DNA from 3 places in the Bradyrhizobium sp. SZCCHNR1098 genome. Region 1 is predicted to be linked to each of the others. Evidence: predicted binding sites of a transcription regulator. Region 1 holds the regulator's gene; each other region holds the start of a gene.

The links. The regulator PhoB, encoded in region 1, activates phosphate uptake and scavenging genes when phosphate is short. The targets are predictions, from matches to a motif close to TGTCATNNANCTGTCAT.
Region 2: QX135_RS19205 (YbhN family protein) is a predicted target of PhoB. The motif match lies at 3,132-3,148, and genes of this name have one in related genera.
Region 3: QX135_RS11710 (PhnD/SsuA/transferrin family substrate-binding protein) is a predicted target of PhoB. The motif match lies at 1,557-1,573, and genes of this name have one in related genera.

The regions. Positions count from the first base shown of each region.
Region 1 is NZ_JAUEXY010000011.1:199,592-206,742, forward strand. Features, by position in the region: gene QX135_RS23345 (HoxN/HupN/NixA family nickel/cobalt transporter) at 1-934, opposite strand, end outside; gene QX135_RS23350 (trypsin-like serine protease) at 1,105-2,421, opposite strand; gene phoB (phosphate regulon transcriptional regulator PhoB) at 2,567-3,274, opposite strand; gene phoU (phosphate signaling complex protein PhoU) at 3,291-4,007, opposite strand; gene pstB (phosphate ABC transporter ATP-binding protein PstB) at 4,038-4,859, opposite strand; gene pstA (phosphate ABC transporter permease PstA) at 4,856-5,737, opposite strand; gene pstC (phosphate ABC transporter permease subunit PstC) at 5,741-6,748, opposite strand; gene pstS (phosphate ABC transporter substrate-binding protein PstS) at 6,836-7,151, opposite strand, start outside.
Region 2 is NZ_JAUEXY010000008.1:287,195-294,345, reverse strand. Features, by position in the region: gene QX135_RS19210 (hypothetical protein) at 1-1,781, opposite strand, end outside; gene QX135_RS19205 (YbhN family protein) at 1,885-2,976, opposite strand; gene QX135_RS19200 (ferritin-like domain-containing protein) at 3,361-3,867, shown strand; gene QX135_RS19195 (hypothetical protein) at 3,942-4,376, opposite strand; gene QX135_RS19190 (hypothetical protein) at 4,485-5,015, shown strand; gene QX135_RS19185 (YdcF family protein) at 5,102-5,689, shown strand; gene QX135_RS19180 (class I SAM-dependent methyltransferase) at 5,799-6,422, shown strand; gene QX135_RS19175 (universal stress protein) at 6,476-6,901, opposite strand; gene QX135_RS19170 (histidine phosphatase family protein) at 6,955-7,151, opposite strand, start outside.
Region 3 is NZ_JAUEXY010000004.1:286,019-293,169, forward strand. Features, by position in the region: gene arsB (ACR3 family arsenite efflux transporter) at 1-551, opposite strand, end outside; gene QX135_RS11700 (arsenate reductase ArsC) at 555-1,082, opposite strand; gene QX135_RS11705 (metalloregulator ArsR/SmtB family transcription factor) at 1,075-1,440, opposite strand; gene QX135_RS11710 (PhnD/SsuA/transferrin family substrate-binding protein) at 1,807-2,556, shown strand; gene QX135_RS11715 (HAMP domain-containing sensor histidine kinase) at 2,553-4,013, shown strand; gene QX135_RS11720 (sigma-54 dependent transcriptional regulator) at 4,003-5,313, shown strand; gene QX135_RS11725 (arsenate reductase (azurin) small subunit) at 5,489-6,010, shown strand; gene QX135_RS11730 (arsenate reductase (azurin) large subunit) at 6,023-7,151, shown strand, end outside.

The sequences.
Region 1 (7,151 bases):
GCGCGGTGGCGACGTCAGCCCATCCCCCCGTCAGGCCAAGCCGCGGCGCCAACAGCGTGAACGCCTCGAAGCTGCCGATCACCAGCGCGATCGCAACGGATGCGCCGGTGATCACGAGGTTATAGCGCAGCTTGCGTGCGGGATCGGTCAGCGCCCAGCGATAGGCGCCGACCATCAGCATGCTGTCGGCGGTGTCGACGGTGGCCATCGCAGCCGCGAACAGCGCCGGGAATACCAGCACATGGACGAGGCTCGCGCCGCGCGCAGCCTCGGTCGCCGACAGGCTGAGAAGCCCGATCTCGCTCGCGGTGTCGAAGCCGAGACCGAACAGGAAGCCGAGCGGATACATGTGCCAGGCGCGTCCCACCAGGCGGAGCACGGGGCGCAGCAGGCGGATGAGGATGCCCCGTCCGCTGTTTCCGGCTGTTTCCATCTCGGACTGCGGCTGTGCGGCGCGGCGCCAGAGGTTCACGAACAGAATGAGGTTCGCCAACGCGATAAGCAGCAGGAAGCCGGCCGACACCGACGTGCCGATGACGCCGCCGATCGCCCTGATCGCACTCTCTTCATCCAGGAGGTCGGCGCCGGCGATGAGGCTCACGACGATGGTGGCGATGACGACGACGCTGGAATGGCCGAGCGCAAAATAGAGGCCGGCGGCGCGCGGAGGGTTACCGTCCTGCACCAGCTTCCGCACGACGTTGTCGATCGCCGCGATGTGATCCGCATCGACCGCATGGCGCAGTCCGAGCAGCCAAGCCAGCATCGCGGTGCCGACGATGGCGGGCCGGTCGGCGTAGAGCGCGAATGCCCAGGCCCAGGCGAGCGCGTTGGCCGCGACCAGCCCGCCGACGAGCGCAACGTTGCGGCCGGGCTGCGACCGCCACCACAGCAGCCGCGCGGCCCGAGGATGATCAATTGGAACAATCGTCATACTCGGACTATAGCAAGAGCCAGGCCAGTTCGGTAAGGCCCCGCTGCAGGCGAAAGCTGCAGGAAAACCTGGGTGGCGCTTCCCGGACCGCCCTCTCGCTTGGCAACCCGCTATCCAGTCACGCACAGATCATGACCAGCGGCGGGACCTCGTCTCTCTCGCTCCTTCCCTCACCGCGCCGAGGCACTCTGTGCCGCGATCTCGCGCCGCACGACCGCCTCGAAGCGGCTCGCGGGGGCGGCGAACATCAGCCGGGTCTCCTCGTGGAACGCCGAGAAGATGCCGACCACGGCCGGCTCCCCGCCGACCTCGGCCAGGATCGGCGAGCCCGAATAGCCGAAATTGGCCAGGCAATGCACTGTCAGCAGCCGGGCATCCCCGGTCATGCCGGCGCTGCAATTGCGCTGGCCGGTCGGCGAATAGCGCCGCTCCTGGCCGTAGCCGATCTCGGAGATGGTGCCGGCCGTCGTCGCAGCCTGCAATTCCTCGCGGGTCAGCGCCTTGACCGCGACCGGCTTCGACGGCAGCGCGTCCTTCAGCACAATCAGCGCCCAATCGGCGGGCGAGCGGTCGAGCGACCATCTGTCGTGCCGGGTCGGAACGAAATCGGGCGCCACGATCAGCTTGTCGGCGACCGACGATGCCGCCGGCGTGCCACGGTTCATGCCGGCCAGGAAGCGGACGTTGCCGGGGCTGACCTGCGCCACGCCGTTGAAGACGCAATGCGCGGCGGTGAGCACGACGCGCGGCGCGACCAGCGTGCCGGTGCACCAGCCGCCGCTCGAGTATTGCGCGACGGTGACGACGCCGATCGACGACGCCGGCCAGGAGGTGGGATCGACGACCTCGCCGATGTGGCGATCGAGCCCGAGCAGTTGCTCCGGACGCGGAGTGGCAATGCCCGCATCCGCCGATTCCGGTTTCGGCTGCCAGGACGCAATGGCGCTCTGGGCCTGGACGCGCTGCGGCTCGGTCAACCTGACCCGCTGCACGTCGCGGCCGGCCGATCGCACGCCGCTACGGCCCGCCATCACCAGCCAGGCATAGCCCTGCACGACGTCCTGCTTTGCGCCACGGCCGTCGAGCAGCATCAGGCCGAGCATGTATTGCGACTGGGCGAAGCCCTGCGCCGCCGCGCGGCTGAACCAGCGACTGGCTTCGCCGTAGTTGGAGGCAACACCCTCGCCGTTGACGTAGGCGATGCCGAGATAGTGTTGCGCGACGGCGAGCCCCTGATCGGCGGCCTTGCGGTACCAGGCCAGCGCCTCGCTCGGATTACGCGGCACGCCCCAGCCGAAGGCGTGCATGAAGCCGACGTCGAACTGCGCCCGCGCATCGCCCTTGGCGGCCAGCGGCAGCAGCCGTCGCATCGCCGCCGCATGCTGCCCGTTGCCTGCCGCCGCGACCGCGTCTTCGAGCTCGGCGGCCGGGGCGCCCGCCAAGCTGCCGAGCAGCATGACAAGAGATATGATGATGGTCTTGATCAAGGGCGTCCGCTGGGACCGAAACATCGTGACGGGCCACGAAGCAGACACGATCAAGACGGCGGCGGCGTGGCGGAAAGCGGACCGCGATCTCCTCAATCGGGCCCGCTCGCGCCTCACACCTTCTTCATCCTCACGCCCATCGCCCTTACACCTGCTCGCTCTTGGCGAAGCGATCATCGAGCGCATAACCGGCGCCGCGCACGGTGCGGATCGGGTCCTGCTCGCGACCGGGATTGAGCAGCTTGCGCAGGCGGCCGATATGGACGTCGACGGTGCGCTCGTCGATGTAGATGTCGCGGCCCCAGACGCTGTCGAGCAGCTGTTCGCGGCTGAACACGCGGCCGGGGTGCTCGAGGAAGAATTCGAGCAGGCGGTATTCGGTCGGGCCGAGATCGATCGGCCGCCCCGAGCGCGCCACGCGGCGTTTCTCGCGGTCGAGCTCGATGTCGCCATAGGACAGCACGGTTGCCAGCCGCTCCGGGCTCGCCCGCCGCAGCAGGCCTTTCACGCGCGCCAGGAGCTCCGGCACCGAGAACGGCTTGACGATGTAGTCGTCGGCGCCAGTGGCGAGTCCGCGCACGCGCTCGCTCTCCTCGCCGCGCGCCGTCAGCATGATGATCGGCAGTTGCCGGGTCTCGGTCCGCGCGCGCAGGCGGCGGCACAGCTCGATGCCGGAGAGGCCCGGCAGCATCCAGTCGAGCACGACGAGATCCGGAACGCGCTCCTTCAGCCGCGTGTCGGCCTCGTCGCCGCGCGCCACGGTCTCGACCTCGTAGCCTTCGGCCTCGAGGTTGTAGCGCAGCAGCGTCGTCAGCGCCTCCTCGTCCTCCACCACCAGAATTCGGGCGCCCATGTCTGAACCGTCTCTCTTAGTTACCGGGAATCGTCGTCGCGAAGCTCGTCATGTCGCCCTTCGGGCGCTTGTCCATGATCTGCTGGCCTTCGATCATATAGAATACAGTCTCGGCGATGTTGGTCGCGTGATCGCCGATGCGCTCGATGTTCTTGGCGCAGAACATCAGGTGGATGCAGAACGAGATGTTGCGCGGATCCTCCATCATGTAGGTCAGGAGCTCGCGGAACAGCGAGGTGCAGATGGCGTCGACTTCCTCGTCGCCCTTCCACACCGTCATCGCCGCCGGCAGGTCATGCGCAGCATAGGCGTCCAGCACCGTCTTGACCTGCGACTGCACCAGATCGGTCATGTGCTCGAGGCCGCGGATCAGCTTCAGCGGATGGAAGTCGCTCTCCAGCGCCGCGACGCGCTTGCCGATGTTCTTGGCGAGGTCGCCGATGCGCTCCAGATCGGTCGCCACGCGCATCGCGCCGACGATCTCGCGCAGGTCGACCGCCATCGGCTGGCGACGGGCGATCGTGAGCACGGCGCGCTCCTCGATGATGCGCTGCAGCTTGTCGACCTCGGCGTCGGTGGCGACCACCTTCTGGCCGAGCGCGATGTCGCGCCGCACCAGCGCATCGACGGAATCGACGATCAGCCGCTCCGCGAGGCCGCCCATCTCCGATACCAGACGGGTGAGGTCCTGCAGATCGCTGTCGAACGCCTTGGCGGTATGTTCACTGGCCATGATGATCTCCTGAAGACAATGTCGTCGGCGTCAGCCGAACCGGCCGGTGATGTAATCCTGGGTCCGCCGATCGCTCGGCGAGGTGAAGATCTTGCTGGTGTCGTCGAACTCGATCAGTTCGCCGAGATACATGAAGGCGGTCTTGTCGGAGACGCGCGCCGCCTGCTGCATGTTATGCGTCACGATGGCGATCGTATAGTTTTCGGCGAGTTCCTGGATCAGCTCCTCGACCTTGGCGGTCGAGATCGGATCGAGCGCCGAGCACGGCTCGTCGAACAGGATCACCTCGGGACGGACCGCGACCGTGCGCGCGATGCACAGGCGCTGCTGCTGGCCGCCTGACAGCGACAGGCCCGAGGCGTTGAGCTTGTCCTTGACCTCGTTCCACAGCGCGCCGCCGCGCAGCGCCTTCTCGACCCGGTCGTCCATCTCCGACTTCGATATCTTCTCATAGAGGCGGATGCCGAAGGCGATGTTCTCGTAGATCGTCATCGGGAACGGCGTCGGCTTCTGGAACACCATGCCGACCCGGGCGCGCAGCAGATTCAGATCGAGCTTGGGATCGAGGATGTTGGTGTTGTCGAGCATCAGCTGCCCGGTCGCCCGCTGGCCCGGATAGAGATCGTACATCCGGTTGAAGACGCGCAGCAGCGTGGACTTGCCGCAGCCGGACGGGCCGATGAACGCGGTGACGCGGTTGGTGCCCAGCGACAGGTTGATGTTCTTCAGCGCGTGATGGTCGCCGTAGTAGAAGTTGAGGTTGCGCGCAGTCACCTTGGCCGGCGCATCCGGAAGCGCCTTGCCGTGAAGAGCGTGATTGGGCTGACTGACGGAGACGGACAGTTCGGTCATTTGGTGTTCCTCTCGGCGCCGAGAATGCGTGCACCGATGTTCAGGGCGAGCACGGCCAGAGTGATGAGAAGGGCTCCGCTCCAGGCCAGTTGTTTCCAGTAGGCATAAGGGCTCTGGACGAAATTGTTGATGGTGACGGGCAGGTTCGCCATCGTCTTGGAAAGGTTGAGGCTCCAGAACTGGTTCGACAGCGCGGTGAATAGCAGAGGCGCGGTCTCGCCGGCGACGCGGGCGGTGGCAAGCAGCACGCCGGTGATGAGGCCCGACCGCGCCGCCCGATAGGCGATGCGGCGGATCACCAGCGAGCGCGGCAGGCCGAGCGCCGAGGCCGCCTCGCGCAGCGGGTTGGGCACCAGCAGCAGCATGTCCTCGGTGGTGCGCAGCACCACGGGTATGACGATGACCGCCAGCGCCAGCGAGCCCGCAAGCGCGGAGAAGCCGCCCATCGGCACCACCACCGCGCCGTAGATGAACAGGCCGATGATGATCGAGGGCGCCGACAGCAGGATGTCGTTGATGAAGCGGATCACCGAGGTCAGGCGGTCGTTGCGGCCGTATTCGGCGAGATAGGTGCCGGCGAACAGGCCGAGCGGCGCGCCGATGCCGACGCCGATGATCGTCATGATCAAGGAGCCGACGATGGCGTTGCGCAGGCCGCCTTCGCTGGAGCCGGGCGGCGGCGTGTCGGCGGCAAAAACCTGCAGGCTGAGGCCGGCGAGTCCGTTATAGAACAGCGTGAACAGGATCAGCGCCAGCCAGGTGACGCCGAACATCGCGGCGGCGACGCAGAGGCCGCGGATCACGATGTCCCTGCGGCGCCGGCGCGCATAGATCGGATTGACCGGCGCATCGAGTGTAAGCGTATCAGCGCTGGACATGGCTTATTTTCCCGCCTTGGCTTCGAGCCGCATGAGCATCAGGCGCGCGCTCGCCAGCACGAAGAAGGTGAGCACGAACAGCAGCAGACCGAGCAGGATCAGGCTCGACTGGTGCAGCCCGTCGCTCTCCTGGAATTCGGAGGCGATCGCGGCCGAGATCGTGGTGCCCGGCGCGAAGATCGAGGATGAGATCCGGAACGAGTTGCCGATGATGAAGGTCACCGCCATCGTTTCGCCGAGCGCACGGCCCAGCGCCAGCATGACGCCGCCGATGACGCCGACGCGGGTGTAGGGAATGACGACGCTGCGCACGACCTCCCAGGTGGTGCAGCCGACCCCGTAGGCGGCTTCCTTCAGCACCGGCGGGACGGTCTTGAACACGTCGACCGAGATCGAGGTGATGAACGGCAGCACCATGATCGCCAGGATCAGCGAGGCGTTGAACAGGCTGAGATAGGACGGCGGACCGGCGAAGATGTCCTGCAGCACGGGGATGCCGGCGCAGAGATTGATCATAAACGGCTGGAACGTATAGGCCAGGAACGGGCCCAGCACGAAGAAGCCCCACATGCCGTAGATGATCGAGGGAATGCCGGCGAGCAGCTCGATGGCAAGTCCGATCGGACGGCGCAGCCATTGCGGGCACAGCTCGGTGAGGAAGATCGCAATGCCCAGACCGACCGGAATGGCGATCAGCATCGCAATGAAGGACGTGACCAAGGTGCCGTAGATCGGGCCGAGCGCGCCGAGCACCGGCGGATCGGCCGACGGCGCCCAGCGCCGCGTCCACAGGAATTCGAAGCCATATTCTCTCATGGCCGGCCATGCGCCGACGATGAGCGACAGGATGATGCCGCCCAGGATCAACAGGACGGAGATCGCGGACAGCCGCGTGATCCAATAGAAGGTCACGTCGCCGAGCTTGAAGGCGTTGAGCGCGCGTGCCCGGTCATAGGGTCCGGCAGCGGCCGCGATATCGCTGACTTCGGTCTGAACCGCCACCTCTGCCAATTCTGCCCCCTGTTCCTTGGACACGCCGCAACCCCGGTAGCGTCCCTCCCCCGGAGGCCGGGAGAGGGGATTTTCGATACGTCCAGCTCAGCTCTTGATGTCGGCCGACCAGGTCTTCTCGATCAGCTTCACGACGCTGTCGGGCATCGGGATGTAGTCGAGCTCCTCAGCCATCTTGCCGCCCTTCTCGAACGACCACTTGAAGAACTTGATGGCTTCGCCGGACGCCGCCTTGTCGGCCGGCTCCTTGTGCATCAGGATGAAGGTCGCCGCCGTCATCGGCCAGGACTTGTCGCCGGGCTGGTTGGCGAGGATCACGTAGTAGCCGGGGGCCTTGGCCCAGTCGGCATTCGCGGCCGCGGCCTGGAAGGCCTCGACGGTCGGCTGCACGGTCTTGCCGGCT
Region 2 (7,151 bases), on a different contig from region 1:
CCCCAGCTCGCATCGTGGATGTCGGAAGGCTGCATCGCCGCGGGCAGCCCTTGCGGATAGGTCATCGCCGAGAAGTAGCTGTCATTGGCGTCGCGGATCCAGCGCGCGCGCGGCAAATAGGGGCGATATTCGCTGGCGCCGCGGCCGCACAGCAGCGGCTCGTTGGCGGCGCTGACGATGTTCGGATCGAAGCTGGCGCCGTCGGCCGAAAAGCATTCGCGGTCGAACGGCGGATCCTGCGTCGAGCGGGCGCAGAAGCCGTGATCGGCAAACGCGGCCTGATGAGCATCGACGAAGGTCATGCGGTCGGCCTGCGGATCGCGGCACAGAACTCCCGCGGTGCATTGCGCCAGCCCGCGCAGCGACGGCAGGAACTCGTTCTCGACGAAGCCCGCGACCTTGGCGAGCCGCTGCGGATTGGCGTTGAACGACGGGTGGACCTCGAAGCCGGCCGGGCCGCCGGGGCAGGGCGTGCCGGCACGGCTCAGCGCCGGATTGCCGTAGGAGGTGTAGATGACGTGCGAGAGGTCGCCGACCAGCGGCTTCAGCGCCTCGCGCAGCTTGGCAAAGCCCTGCGGCAGGTCGCTCGCCAGCTCGCTGCGCGATTCCTCCACCGAGCCGATCACGCCGGAGCGCTTGAACAGGGTGCGCTCGGTCGGCGTGTCGACGATGACGTCGGCGACGAGGCCGGAGAAGTTGATGTCGTTGGCGCCGATCGACAGCAGAATCAGGTCGAGCTTGCGGTCCGGCTGGCGGCGCTTGGCCGCGGTCAGCGCCTCGCGGAGTTCGCCGAGCTGGCCGTTGACGCCGCCGGCGCAGGTCGCGACCGAGCGGCCGGGCGTGCATTCGCGCGCGCGCTGGCTGCCGAACAGGCCGTCGGCGATGGTGGCGCCGGTGCAGGCGAGCGGCAGGTAGGTGACCGCGACGTGCGGATAGCGCACCGCGAGCGCCAGCGCCGTGCGGGTCTGGTAGCTGTAGAGCGAGCGGTGGCAGGCAGCGTTGAGCCAGACCGCGCTGTATTTCTGCCAGTTCTGTAGCGTGTCCGGCGCCTCGCAGGCGCGGCCGCCTTTGAAGCCGGCGCGGCTCGGCCGATAATATTGCGCGGTCGGGCCGCCGAGATAGGAGCGGAAGCAGAAGCCGTCGTCGGCGAGCGCGATCGGGCGGTCCGGATTGCCCTCGCCGGAGGCGATGCTGTCGCCGAGGCCGGCGATCAGGACGTCGCGGACCTGGATTCCGGTCGAGACCTGCCGCGTGCCTTCGGGACTGGCGATATCGACGGATGCCACGGTCTGGCGGCCGTAGCGGACGCGCAAATTGACCGGCTCGGCGCAGTCGAAGGTCGAGGTCTGCGGCCCGTCGCCGTCGTCGAACGACCAGGCACAGGTGGCGCCGACCGGCACCGGGCCGGTCAGGCGCACGGTGACCGGATGGTCGAGGGGTGTGAGATAGCTTTCCTTGACGTTGTCGCGCGTGCACGGCTCGTTGACGCGGCCGGCGAGGTCGATGCAGAGCCGGTTGACGACGTTGCGGGCCCAGCCGCGGCCGTCGCTCTGCACTCCCAGCGCCTGCTCGGCGGCGAGGATGGAGCGGTCGCGCGTGCTCTCGGTATGCAGCAGGAAGTCGCGCTCCTCGCGGAAGAGACGGAAGCGGTTGCGCACCTCCCAGCTGATCTGCAGCGGCGCTGCGCCGAACTGCGCGGCCGCCTCGGTGGCGGCGAGAGGGGCGAGCAGGCTGGCCAGGACGCAGGCGGCGAGCAGCGGACGAGGGGGCATTCGGGTCATGCGCAAGGATTCACGTCAGCGATGGGGCGGAAATAAGAGGACCGCACGCGAGTTCAACCGGTCGAGGGTCGAACCGTCGCGCCGTCCGCGAGAGAATTGCTGCTCAGCGCTGGGAGTGGCGCTTGATGCGCTGGGGAACCGCGGCAGGGGCCGTGGCGGCGGCGCGCTTGGCGGCGACCTCGTCCTCGCAGGCGGCGTTCAGCCGGCGCCGCTCCTGCCACGGCTTGACGACGTTCATCCAGAGCTCCCTGATGCCCATGATCGAGATCGCGATGGCGAAGGGGATCACGAAATAGAGCACGCGGAAGACGAGCAGGGTGGCCAAGAGCTGCTCGCGGCCGAACTGCGGCAGCGCCACCAGCATGGCGGCATCGAACACGCCGATGCTGCCAGGCGCATGGCTGGCAAAGCCGAGCAGGGTGGCGAGGATGAACACCACCGACAGCGACAGGAAGTCGATCGGAGGATCGGCGGGGACGAGCAGGTACATCGCCAGCGCGCAGAAGCCGAGGTCGACGACGCCGATCAGGATCTGCACCAGCGTGAGCTGCGCGGAAGGCAGCACCACCTTCCAGCCGTTCTGGCCGAGCTGCCGGCGGTTCTTGCCGGCGGTCAGCCAGCCGAGATAGGCGAAGATCGCGCCGAGGATGCCGATCGCGATCAACTGGTTCATCGCCGGGGGCAACTGGTCCATCGCGGTGGCGGCCGCCGGATGCAGGGTCATGCCGATGCCGAGCACGAACAGGTTGCCGAGCCAGAAGGTCAGGCCCGACAGGAAGCAGATCTTGGCGACGTCGATCGCGGACAGGCCGTAGTCCGAATAGATCCGGAACCGGATCGCGCCCCCGGTGAAGACGGTGGCGCCGATGTTGTGGCCGATCGAATAGCTGGTGAAGGCGCTCATCGCTGCGATGCGATAGGGGACGTGTTTCTTGCCAATCGTTCGCAGTGCAAAATAGTCATAGAAGGTCAGCGTGCAGAACGCGCCGATCACACACAAGGCCGCGAGCGCGATGTGACCGAGCGGGATTTCGGTGAGCGCCGTCAGGATGACGCCGGCATCGACGCCCTTGAGCGTGCGCACGAGCGTCGTGATCGCGAAGGCGATGATCGCAAGGCTCGCTGCAATCCCCAGCCGCTTCCAGCCGATCCATTTCTTGAAGCCACGCGAGAGCGTGGTCAGCAGGCGCTGCATTCATCCTCCCGGCGGGGCGGTACTAGTTTTTGGAAAAGAGGCGAAACCATTGGTCGATGGAGGCGGGCAATTCGTGACAGCCTGTTCCTTATGCTAAAATGCGCGCCTTGTGCAGTCCTTGACACAGCTCAGCTCCGACCCATGCGGCGCGGGTCTGTCACACTTCAGTCACATGGCTGGCGGCCGCCTCAGTTCGGTCCAATTGGTTACGCGCGCGGTTCACGAGCAAACCTGGCCCTCTGCGACCGGTTCCGGCCGGCAGGGCCGGTTGCGCCGGAACAACCGCCGTGGCCGCCGGTTAGCGCCCCGCGGGCACAGCGAACATGGCGACGATCGGTCGGGGAGGGACCTGCCATGTTCCCGAACCAAGAGGACATGAGGCAAATGGGACTGTTCACCAAGGACATCAAGACGATGAACGATCTGTTCGTTCATCAGCTGCAGGACATCTATTACGCCGAGAACCAGCTCGTCAAAGCGCTGCCAAAGATGGCGGACAAGGCGACGGATCGGAAGCTCAAGCAGGGTTTTCTGACCCATCTCGATGAGACGAAGACGCATGTGACGCGTCTCGAGCAGGTGTTCAAGATGCACGGCATCGCGGCCAAGGCGGTCGACTGTCCGGCGATCGACGGCATCATCGAGGAGGCCGAGGAGGTCGCGGGCGAGGTCGCCGACAAGGCCGTGCTGGACGCAGCGCTGATCAACGCCGCCCAGGCGGCCGAGCACTACGAGATCACGCGCTACGGCAGCCTGATCGCCTGGGCCAAGCAGCTCGGCCGCAGCGACTGCGCCGCCGTGCTGCAGAAGACGCTCGACGAGGAGAAGGCGACCGACATGAAGCTGACCAAGCTCGCCGAGAGCGGCGTCAACCTGCGCGCCGCAAGCTGATCGCGTCATCAGTCGATGAGACAAAACGCCGCGCGGACATCCCGCGCGGCGTCGTCGCATCCGGATGCCGCGCGTCAGCTCTTGCGCAACGCGAAATTGGCGCCGCAGAACGCCATCAGGGCGCCGAGGCAGAGCGCGGCGAGGCCGGCCAGCACCCCTGAGGCCGACGGCACCGGGCTCGGGCCGGAGATCGCCTGGCCGATGCCGGCCAGCATCAGTACGCCGACCACGACCAGAAAGTTGCGCATCCGCTGCGGGATCTCGCCCGACACCGCGCTGTGCATGATGTTGGCGATGAAATAGCCCGAGGAGAAGCCGACAGTGGCGATCAGCCACCAGGCGATCGCCGACCCGGCCGGCATGAAGGCGCCGCTCTCGGTCTGCCACAGGCCGCCGAGATCGAGCCCGTAGCGGGCGCCGAGCATGTGCACGGCCAGCGCCAGCAGCACGCCGGCGGCCATCGCTCCGGCCAGGATCAGGTGGCGCGGAAAATAGATCGTTTCGCTCATGCTCCGTTTGTAGGATAAGGCGCGCGCCACGCGCAACAGGACCGATCCATTTCCCAGGACATCACCACAGAAGGCCATGACGCGATCCGCTACGCCTACAAGGCGTCGTTGATCGGCGCCGCGCAGCAGTTCGAGCTCACGGGGCAGGGCCTGTCGTGGCGGTTCGCCGGCCGCACCGGCCTGTGGCCGTACGCCGACATCGCCGCGATCCGGCTGTCCTACCGGCCGGTGTCGATGCAGGCGAGGCGTTTTCGTGCCGACATCACCCATCGCGATGGCCGCAGGCTGAGCATCATCTCGACTTCCTGGCAGACGGCGGCGCTGATGGCGCCGCAGAGCGAGGCCTATCGTGCTTTCATCCTCGGCCTGCATGCGCGGCTCGCCTCGAGCGGCAGCAACGCGCGGCTCACGGCCGGCCTCGGCCGCTTCACATATGGCGCGGCGCTCGCCGCGATTGCGCTGTTCGCGGTGGCGATGACCGGGCTTCTGGTGCGTGCGCTCGTCATCGCCGAATGGTCGGGAGCGTTGTTCCTGATCGGCTTCGCCGCGCTGTTCGCCTGGTATGTCGGCGGCTTCATCACCCGCAACAGGCCGCGCAGCTACACGTTCACGGATATTCCCGGCTCGCTGCTGCCGTGATCACGCGGCGTCATCGCCGGTCATCGAATGTGAGCGCGCGACAGCGCCGCGTCATGCCAGGATGAGCCGACGTTGGGAGAAGAACGATGCAGGATCGCGCGCTGCGCAGACCGGATGACGCCGAGATCGCCGCGGTCAACGCGCGGCATTTCGCCGATACGCCGCTGCGGCCGGCCGATCTCCTGTTCGTGTTCGGGACCCGCGTCGACGAGGAGCTGCGTGCCGAGACGGCGGTGAAGCTGTGGCAGCAGGGCTACTTTCGCCACGCCATCGTCAGCGGCGGGATCACGCCGGGCGCTGATCTTTCGGAGTGTACGCTGATCAAGGCCGCCATGGTGAGGCGCGGCATTCCGGCCGAGCGCATCCTCGAAGAGCACCACGCCACGAATACCGGCGAGAACGTCGCGCTCGCGCTGCCGGTGATCGACGCCGCGCTCGGCCTCGCCAATGTCGGCAGCGTGATCTGTCTCGGCAACAGCTGGACCGCGCGGCGCTACGCGATGACCCTGCAGCGGCACTGGCCCGAAGTCGAGAAGATGCTGCTGACGGTCGATAGCTTCGGCGTACCGCGGCAGTTGTGGCACACCCATCCGGAGTTCCGCCGCCGCGTGCTGAGCGAATGGGACAAGATCGAACCTTATAAGGCGAAGGGCTTCATCGCGGAGTGGCCGTGATCGACTCGGCGCGTGCTCGCCCTTCGATGACAACAGCGTCCATCGGGTCTCATGGCAGACTTTGGTGGTCATTCCAGATGGGGCATCTGGCCCCTGCGACGGAGTTTCCATGAACCAAGGTGCAGGCCGTATTGTCGCCCACTACGAGCACCATGCGCTGTCGTGGGACGCCGACCGCCGCGCGGCTGCCTGGACTGACAAGCCTCCCATCGAACGCTTCCTTGCGCTTCTTCGACCGGGCGCGGCCGTGCTCGATCTGGGCTGCGGGGGCGGTGCGCCCGTCGCAGCGCACATTTCCGGACAGGGGTTTTCCGTCACCGGCGTGGACAGCTCGCCGACGATGATCGCACTTTGCCGAACGAGGATGCCGGATCAGGAATGGATCGTCGCCGACATGCGGTCGTTGACCTTAGGTCGGCGGTTTGACGGCGTGCTGGCCTGGGACAGCTTCTTCCATCTTGGGCACGATGACCAGCGACGAATGTTTCCAATCTTCGCGGCCTGCACGGCTTCGGGCGGCATTCTGATGTTCAACGCAGGCCCCGCACATGGTGAAGCCATCGGGTGCTATCGCGGCGATCCGCTTTATCATGCGTCTCTCGATCCATCCGAGTACGCGGCGCTGCTTCGCGACAATGGTTTCGAATGGATCGCACATTCGGTTGGCGAGCCAGCGAACGGCGAGCGTAGCTTCTGGCTTGCTCGCGCGGCTGAGGCTGGTCCGACCGTCTGACTCACGGCTCGGTCAAAGCGGTCCGACATGCGAAGATGCGGTGATCTGCCGCCTCACGGCCTCACCACCAGCACCGAGCACTTGGCATAGCGCACCACGTGCCCCGCGTTGCTGCCGAGGAAGTAGGTGCGCATCGCCGGGCGGTGCGAGGTCATCACGATCAGGTCGGCGTTGACCTTGGCCGCCTCCTCGAGGATCTCGTGATAGATGCCGCCCTGGCGTACCGTGTAGCTGATGCGCTCGGCCGGGATGCCGGATTCGCGCGCCACGATCGACAGCGCTTCCTCGGCGGTCTCGCGCTGCTGCGCATCGAAATCGGCCGGGACGTATTCGGCGAGCATCACCGGCGTCATCGGCATCACGTTGAGCAGATGCACCGTGCCGCTCCAGGTCTGCGCCAGCGTGGCCGCGGTGGCGATGGCCGGCTTGGCGAGGTCGGTGTCGGCCAGATCGATCGGCACCAGAATCGAGTTGAACATCGAAGGTCCTCCTCTCTCTCCGCCGGCATTACGCGCCGGCCCCGACCTGCCTGTCAATCGACCGAGCCGTGCTTGAGCAGTTTCGGCGTGATGAACATCAGCAGGTTGCCGCGGGCGAAGCTCACATCGCCCCAATCGTCGGTGTCGAAATCGAGCACCGCGAGTCCCGCGGTCGGCATGTTGCGCATCAGCTCGTGGCGGGCCTCGGAATCGCCCTCGCCGGTCAGAGCCAGCGCCAGCTCGTGCATGC
Region 3 (7,151 bases), on a different contig from region 1:
ACGACCGAGAGCAGAAGCGTCGCCCAGGGAACGCTGATGGAGGCTACACCGAGCAGAAGCCCCACCAGCGGCGCGAACAGGAAGACCATGATCACGTCATTCAATGCGACCTGGCTGAGCGTGTAGTGCGGCTCTCCTTCGCACAGGTTCGACCAGACGAACACCATCGCGGTGCAAGGAGCGGCTGCGAGCAGGATCAGACCCGCGATGTAGGATGGGATCTGCGCGGACGGCAGCATCGGCGCGAACACGTTGCCGATGAAGAAGGAGCCGAGAAGCGCCATCGAGAACGGTTTGACGGCCCAATTGATGAACAGGGTAACCCCCACGCCGCGCCAGTGCTCTCGGACCTGGCTCAAAGCACCGAAGTCGATCTTCAGCAGCATCGGCACGATCATCAGCCAGATCAGGACTGCCACTGGCAAATTGACCTTGGCCACTTCCGCGGCTGCAATCACTCCGAAGAAGCTAGGCATGAAGTGGCCGAGCACGACGCCGGCGACGATGCAGAGGGCAACCCAAAGTGTGAGGTAACGTTCGAAGATGCTCATGTGTCAGGCCACGTCGTTGCGGGATGAACTCGCGCCTTCCGACCGGCCGATCTCGCGCAACTTGGTGCCGAGCGACAGTTTGTCGATGCTGCGCAGAGGAAGATTGGTGAAGGTACCGATGCGATTCTTCAGGTACCGGAAGGCGGTCACGAATGCCGCCTCTTTCTGGAGATCAGTACCTTCGACTGCGGCGGGATCCTCGATGCCCCAGTGAGCGGTCATCGGCTGTCCAGGCCACACCGGACAGGTCTCACCGGCGGCGTTGTCGCAGACCGTGAAGACGAAATCCATGACGGGTGCATCGGGGGCGGCGAACTCGAGCCAGCTCTTCGAGCGCAAGCCGTCGGTCGGATAGTCCAGGCTTTGGAGAGTGCGTAGCGCCAGCGGGTTGACCGCGCCCTTCGGCGTGCTGCCTGCCGAGAACGCCCGGAAGCGGCCGCCGGCATCCTTTCGCAAGATCGATTCCGCCATGATTGAACGGGCAGAGTTGCCGGTGCAGAGGAAGAGAACGTTGTAGAGGTGATCAGACACGGCTTCGCTCCCTTTTCTTTTTCGGAGGACAGCAAGGCGCAAGGCTTTCAATCAATGGTGCGCAGACTTCCGGCCGGCCGCCGCAGCAGTCCTGCAGCAGAAACAGCGCCACCTTCTGGAATTCGGCAAGATTCGCGCGATAGATGATCGACCGGCTGTGGCGCTCCGAGGTGACCAGGTCCGCCCGGGAAAGGATCGAAAGGTGCGCCGAGAGCGTGTTCTGGGGGACTTCCAGGGCGCGAGCAAGCTCTCCGGCCGACAGACCCTCCGGCTCATGACTTGCCAGAATACGAAATGCGTTCAGCCGAGTGGGCTGAGCGAGCGCGGCGAGCGCCAAGACCGCTTCTTCATTATCCATATTTCTAGACTTATGGATATTATAGTACTCTGTCAACCACAGAGTGGCGCTGAGCTCCCGCAGGTCCTTGAGACGCGCGCCGGTGAGCTGTTGCTTGAGCTATCTCAATACCTCATCGTCACATGCCTGTCATATTCGTTGCCGTGCCAGACGCCATTCGATACTCTCTAAGAAAAAAGGGGCGACGATGCTCTAGGAGGGATCGCCATGGGTTTGCGTCAAAGGCAGGCCCCTGCATCACATGCGAATAGAACGCGAGTCACGAGGCGCGCAGTCCTATCCGGACTAGCGGCGAGTACGATTGCTCTTAAGGGCAGACGCGCCGTAGCGGCTGATCCGCGGCCGGTGCAGATTGGGCTCACGCCCGTGCTTCTGACTTCCGACCTGGAGCTGTTGGCGACACTTCGCTCTTATCTTGAGCGCATTTGGAGCAGGGAAGTCCAGATCCTCACGCGCCGAACTTACCAGGAAATCACGCTTCTTCTGGTGAACGGACAAATCGATGCGGCCTGGATCTGCGGCTATCCCTACGTTCAGTTCCGCGAGCAGCTCGAACTTGTCGCGGTCCCGGTGTGGAATGGCCGGCCGCTGTACCAGTCCTACGTGATCGTCGATGCCCGCCGTAAGGCCGAGTCCTTTCCCGATCTGAAAGGCGACACGCACGCGTTCTCCGATCCCGACAGCAATTCCGGCTTCCTCGTCACTCGCGCCCTTCTGACCGATATGCACACCAAGCCGGAGGATTTCTTCAGGCATCACTTCTTCACCTATGGTCATCGCAATGTCGTCCGCGCAGTCGCCTCCGGGCTGGCGGATAGCGGATCCGTCGATGGCTACGTGTGGGAAGTCCTCAGCATCGTAGAGCCCGATTTGACGGCTCCAACTCGCGTGTTGCGACAATCGGAATGGCTAGGATTTCCGCCGGTGGCGTGCGGAAAGAACCGCCCGAGCGGGCTTTCGGTCGATGACCTGGCCGCCGCATTCGTCGGGATGTCCTCCGATCCAGAAGCCCGTCGGGTGCTGCAGATGCTGCATCTCGACGGTTTCACGAGAAGCGATCCATCCCTGTTCGACACGATTGGGGCGAAGATGAACTATGTTCGGAGCCTCGGATGAGCGCTCGCTTCGACCTGAGATCGAATCTGCCGGTCGTGATCAAGGTCCCTGCGCTTGTGGCGCTGCTCATGGTCGCCATCGGGGTGGTGCTCACAGATCAGGTGCTCAAGAGGCTCGCCGAAACCCAGGATCGCCATTTCCGGGAATTGACCGCCGCCTACCTGGACGGGCTTTCGTCGTCGGTGATGCCTGGGGTGATCCGTGGGGACGCCTGGGAGACGTTCGACAATCTCGACCGCGCTCGTTCACTGTACCGCGGCTTGACAATTCTCGAGACGGTGGTGGCGGAACCCGACGGCATCGTCCTGGCTTCCTTCGATCCCCGTACCGTGCCGGCCTTTGCACCCGTGCCGAAGTCGATCGTCGATCGGTTTGCGGACGCAAACGATAGCTGGCTTGACGAGCAGGCCGAGCGTGCCGGCGTCCGCCGCGTGCTGCTCGATCAGGGGCGTCGCATCGGGGTGATCTACACCCAATTCGACGTCGGCGCTCGATTCAAGGAGCGGCGGGACGTGCTCTGGACGTTGGTCGCGACCAATATCGCCATCACTATGCTGGTCGCGGCGGTCGGCTTCATCGCAGTGCGCAGAATGCTGCGACCGGTGCAGCTCTTGACCACGCATTTCAGGCGGGGGCAGTCCGGCGAACTGCTGTGCATCGCAGATGAGGATGTCGGACCGCCCAGTTCGGAGTTCGGTCGCCTATTCAGACACTACAACATGATGGTGCGATCATGGAACGAGCGTGAGGCGCTGGCTGCTCGCGTCGCGGAAGAGCAACGCCTCACTAGCCTCGGCCGTCTTGCCTCCGGGATGGCCCACGAAATCAACAATCCCCTGGGAGGCATGTTCAACGCGATCGAGACGCTTCGGCGACATGGCCATCAGCTCGGGGTTCGGGAGCGTGCACTCTCTCTTCTCGAGCGGGGGCTCGCGGGCATCCGCGACGTCGTGAGGTCCGCATTGGTGACCCACCGTGTCGACACCGCGATGCGTCCGCTCAAGCCAAGCGACATCGAGGATCTGCGTCTTCTGATCGGTCCCGAGCTCGATCGCAGAAACCTTTCGCTGTCGTGGGCGAACGAGCTTCCCGGCGAGATTCCCGTCAGAGCGAATGCCGTCCGTCAGGCCGCGCTTAATCTGCTGCTCAACGCGTGCCAAGCAAGCGCGCCCGCCGGCCGTATCGCATTCGAAGCGGGACTGGTGGACGGCAGCCTAGTCCTGACAGTGAGCGACGAAGGCGCCGGACTCGACCAGGATAGGGTCAGCTACCTCGAAAGCCGTGAAGCGGATGCCGCGCCGCGGCCCGGAGAGCCCGGCCTTGGCCTTTGGATCATTCGGCGTCTCGTTCTGGAAGTCGGCGGCTCCATCCGAGTCGAGCATCCGGCCGGCGGCGGAACGGCGATCTCCATAGCGATACCCGATGGCTCGGGGGAGGAGCAGCGCAATGTTGCCTGAGTCAGTGTCCATCGCTGTGATCGAAGACGATCCGATCATGGGAGAATCCCTCAACCAGTACCTGGAGCTGGAAGGCTGCAAGGTCGAGTGGTGGCGCAGCGGCCAGGAAGCTCTCGCGGGCCTGAGGCGAGGTGCCCCCGATCTTGTCATCTGTGACATCCGTTTGCCGGACATGTCGGGTGAGGACATCTTCCGGAAAGTGAGCGGCGAAAGTGCCGCCCCGCCGTTTCTGTTCATGACCGCATACGGCCAGATCGACCATGCGGTGGCTCTCATCAGGGCCGGCGCGGGCGACTACGTGACCAAGCCATTCGAACTCGACGATCTGATATCGCGCGCCCGCGCTCTGATCGGCCGTAGGCCGGCGGTTCCGGACGGCGTATTGGGACTGTCGCAGCAGATGCGCCGCATCGAGGAACTGCTCGCCCGCATGGCCGGCCGCAATACGCCCGTGCTGTTCACCGGCGAGACCGGCTCTGGCAAGGAGGTCTGCGCACGCCACCTCCACAACGTTTCGGATGCCGCTTCCCGGCCATTCGTGGCAGTCAATTGCGCCGCCATCCCGGACAATCTGCTCGAGAGCGAGGTCTTCGGACACGAGAAAGGCGCCTTCACGGGCGCCAACAGCAGGCACCTCGGGTATGCGGAGCGCGCTCAATCCGGGACCCTCTTTCTCGACGAGGTCGCCGAGCTGCCACTGCAACTTCAGGCAAAGCTGCTTCGGCTGCTCGACGAACGCCGCTTCTACCGCCTGGGCGGCGAAGCCATCGTCCCGTTCCGGGCGCGCGTCGTTTGTGCCACCAACCGGGATCTCGCGGCGGAAGTCGCTGCGGGGCGATTTCGCGAAGACCTGTACTACCGCATCAACGTCGTCGCGGTCGCGATTCCGCCGCTTCGCGAGCGGCCCGAAGACATTCAGCTTCTCATGCATCGCTTCTTCACCGAACTTGCCAGCGCAAATCCGGACCTGCGCGGACTGAGTAGCGGCGCCGAAAGTGCCGCTCTGGCTCACCCCTGGCCCGGCAACGTGCGCGAGCTGCGGAATCGGCTCGACAGGGCGGTCGCGTTGGCGACGGGCCCATGGCTTATGCCGGTCGACCTGTTTCCCGAGACGATGCGCAGCGCGAGCCAGCCGTCCGGAAGATCGCTCGCCGAGGCGCGTGACGCCGCTGAACAACAGGAGATCGAGCGCGCGCTCAAGGATACGGGCGGGCAGATCGCCGAAGCGGCGAAGCTGCTCGGTGTCTCGCGAACCACGCTGTGGGATCGCATGCGCCGTTTCGGCATCAACGCGGTCTGAGACGTTCAGTTTTCTGAACATCTCGTTTGTGGATGTTCGGAGAATTGGACAGCTTGCTGCAGTGCGTCCTAGAGACTTCAAGAGCTTAGCGCGTCAACGCTTCTGGCCCGGGAATTGGACTCCAGAGATGAACGGATCAGCCCAATGATCCGCGCATCACCCGGGAGAAGCCCTCATGAAAAAATGCGATCTGATGGTCGACGCCGGCAGGCGCCGATTTCTAAGCGGCGCAACGGTGGCCGCTGCCGGCGCCGTGGCCGCGAGCGCGATGTCGACGCCCGCTCAGGCTGCCCCGTCCCAAGCCCGCGTGGCCTATCCATCGAACCGCCTCGCCAACGTGTCTCAGCTCAAAACGAATGAGCCCATGGACGTCGCGTATCCGGATGCGGACGCGCCGGGCGTGCTGATCAAGCTCGGCACCCGCGTGGAGGGCGGAATTGGTCCCGACGGCGATATCGTTGGGTTCTCGACCGTGTGCCCGCACAAGGGCTTCCCTCTGAGCTACTCGAAGGAGGATAGGTCGCTGAGCTGCCCCGGTCACTATGGACGCTACGACGTCGAAAAGGGAGGACAGCAGATCTGGGGTCACACCACCCAGAACCTCGCGCAATACCAGCTCCGGATCGACGGCAAGGGCGACATCTACGCCGACGGTGTGGACGAGCTCCTGTACGGCCGGCTTTCCAACGTTCTGTGAGGGAGGGACAACATGACCTATAAGCGCCAGACCGACCGCCTCCCGATCATCCCGGCGGATGCCAAGGAGCACAACGTCACCTGCCACTACTGTATCGTCGGATGCGGCTACAAAGCCTACACCTGGGCGATCAACAAGCAGGGTGGCTTCGATCCGAAGTCCAACAAATTCGGCGTCGACCTGTCCAAGCAGCAGGGCGCGGAGACCGCGGCCTGGTATTCGCCGTCCATGTACAACATCGTCAAGCAGGACGGTAAGGACGTTCACCTCGTCATCAAGCCGGACACGGACTGTGTCGTGAACTCCGGTCTCGGTTCGATCCGCGGCGCGCGGATGGCCGAGAACCACACCTCCCAGCAACGGAACACCCAGCTGCAGCGTCTGACCGACCCGATGGTCTGGCGCTATGGCTCGATGCAGCCGACGAGCTGGGATGACGCGCTCGATCTGGTGGCACGCGTCACGGCAGCGGTCATCAACGAGCAGGGCGAAGACGGCCTCTTCGTGTCGATGTTCGACCACGGCGGATCGGCTGGAGGATACGAGAACACCTGGGGTACCGGAAAGCTCTACTTCGGCGCCATGAAGATCAAGAACGTCCGCATTCACAATCGGCCCGCCTACAATTCCGAGGTGCATGCGACGCGCGACATGGGCGTCGGCGAGCTCAACAACTGCTACGAGGACGCCGAGCTTGCGGACACGATCGTGGCGATCGGCACCAATCCGCTCGAGACCCAGACCAACTACTTCCTCAACCATTGGATACCGAACCTGCGCGGCACCACGATGGACAAGAGGAAGAAGGAATTCCCCGGCGAACCCGTCGAGGCCAGCCGGATCATCATCATCGATCCACGCCGCACCGCGACTACGGCAGCCTGCGAAGCCGAGGGCGGGAAGGATCGTGTCCTCCACCTCGCGCTTGAGCCTGGCACGGACCTCGTGCTGTTCAACGCGCTTCTGACCTACGTGGCCGACAAGGGGTGGATCGACAAGGAGTTCATCGCGGCAAGCACGTTGCCCTCGGGTCAGGCCGCCGGTCTGATATCGCGGCCCGGCGGCACGCCGGCCGATCAACCGTTGACCGATTTCGCGTCGGCCTTGGCTGCGAACCGCACGTCGATCGAGGACGCGGCGA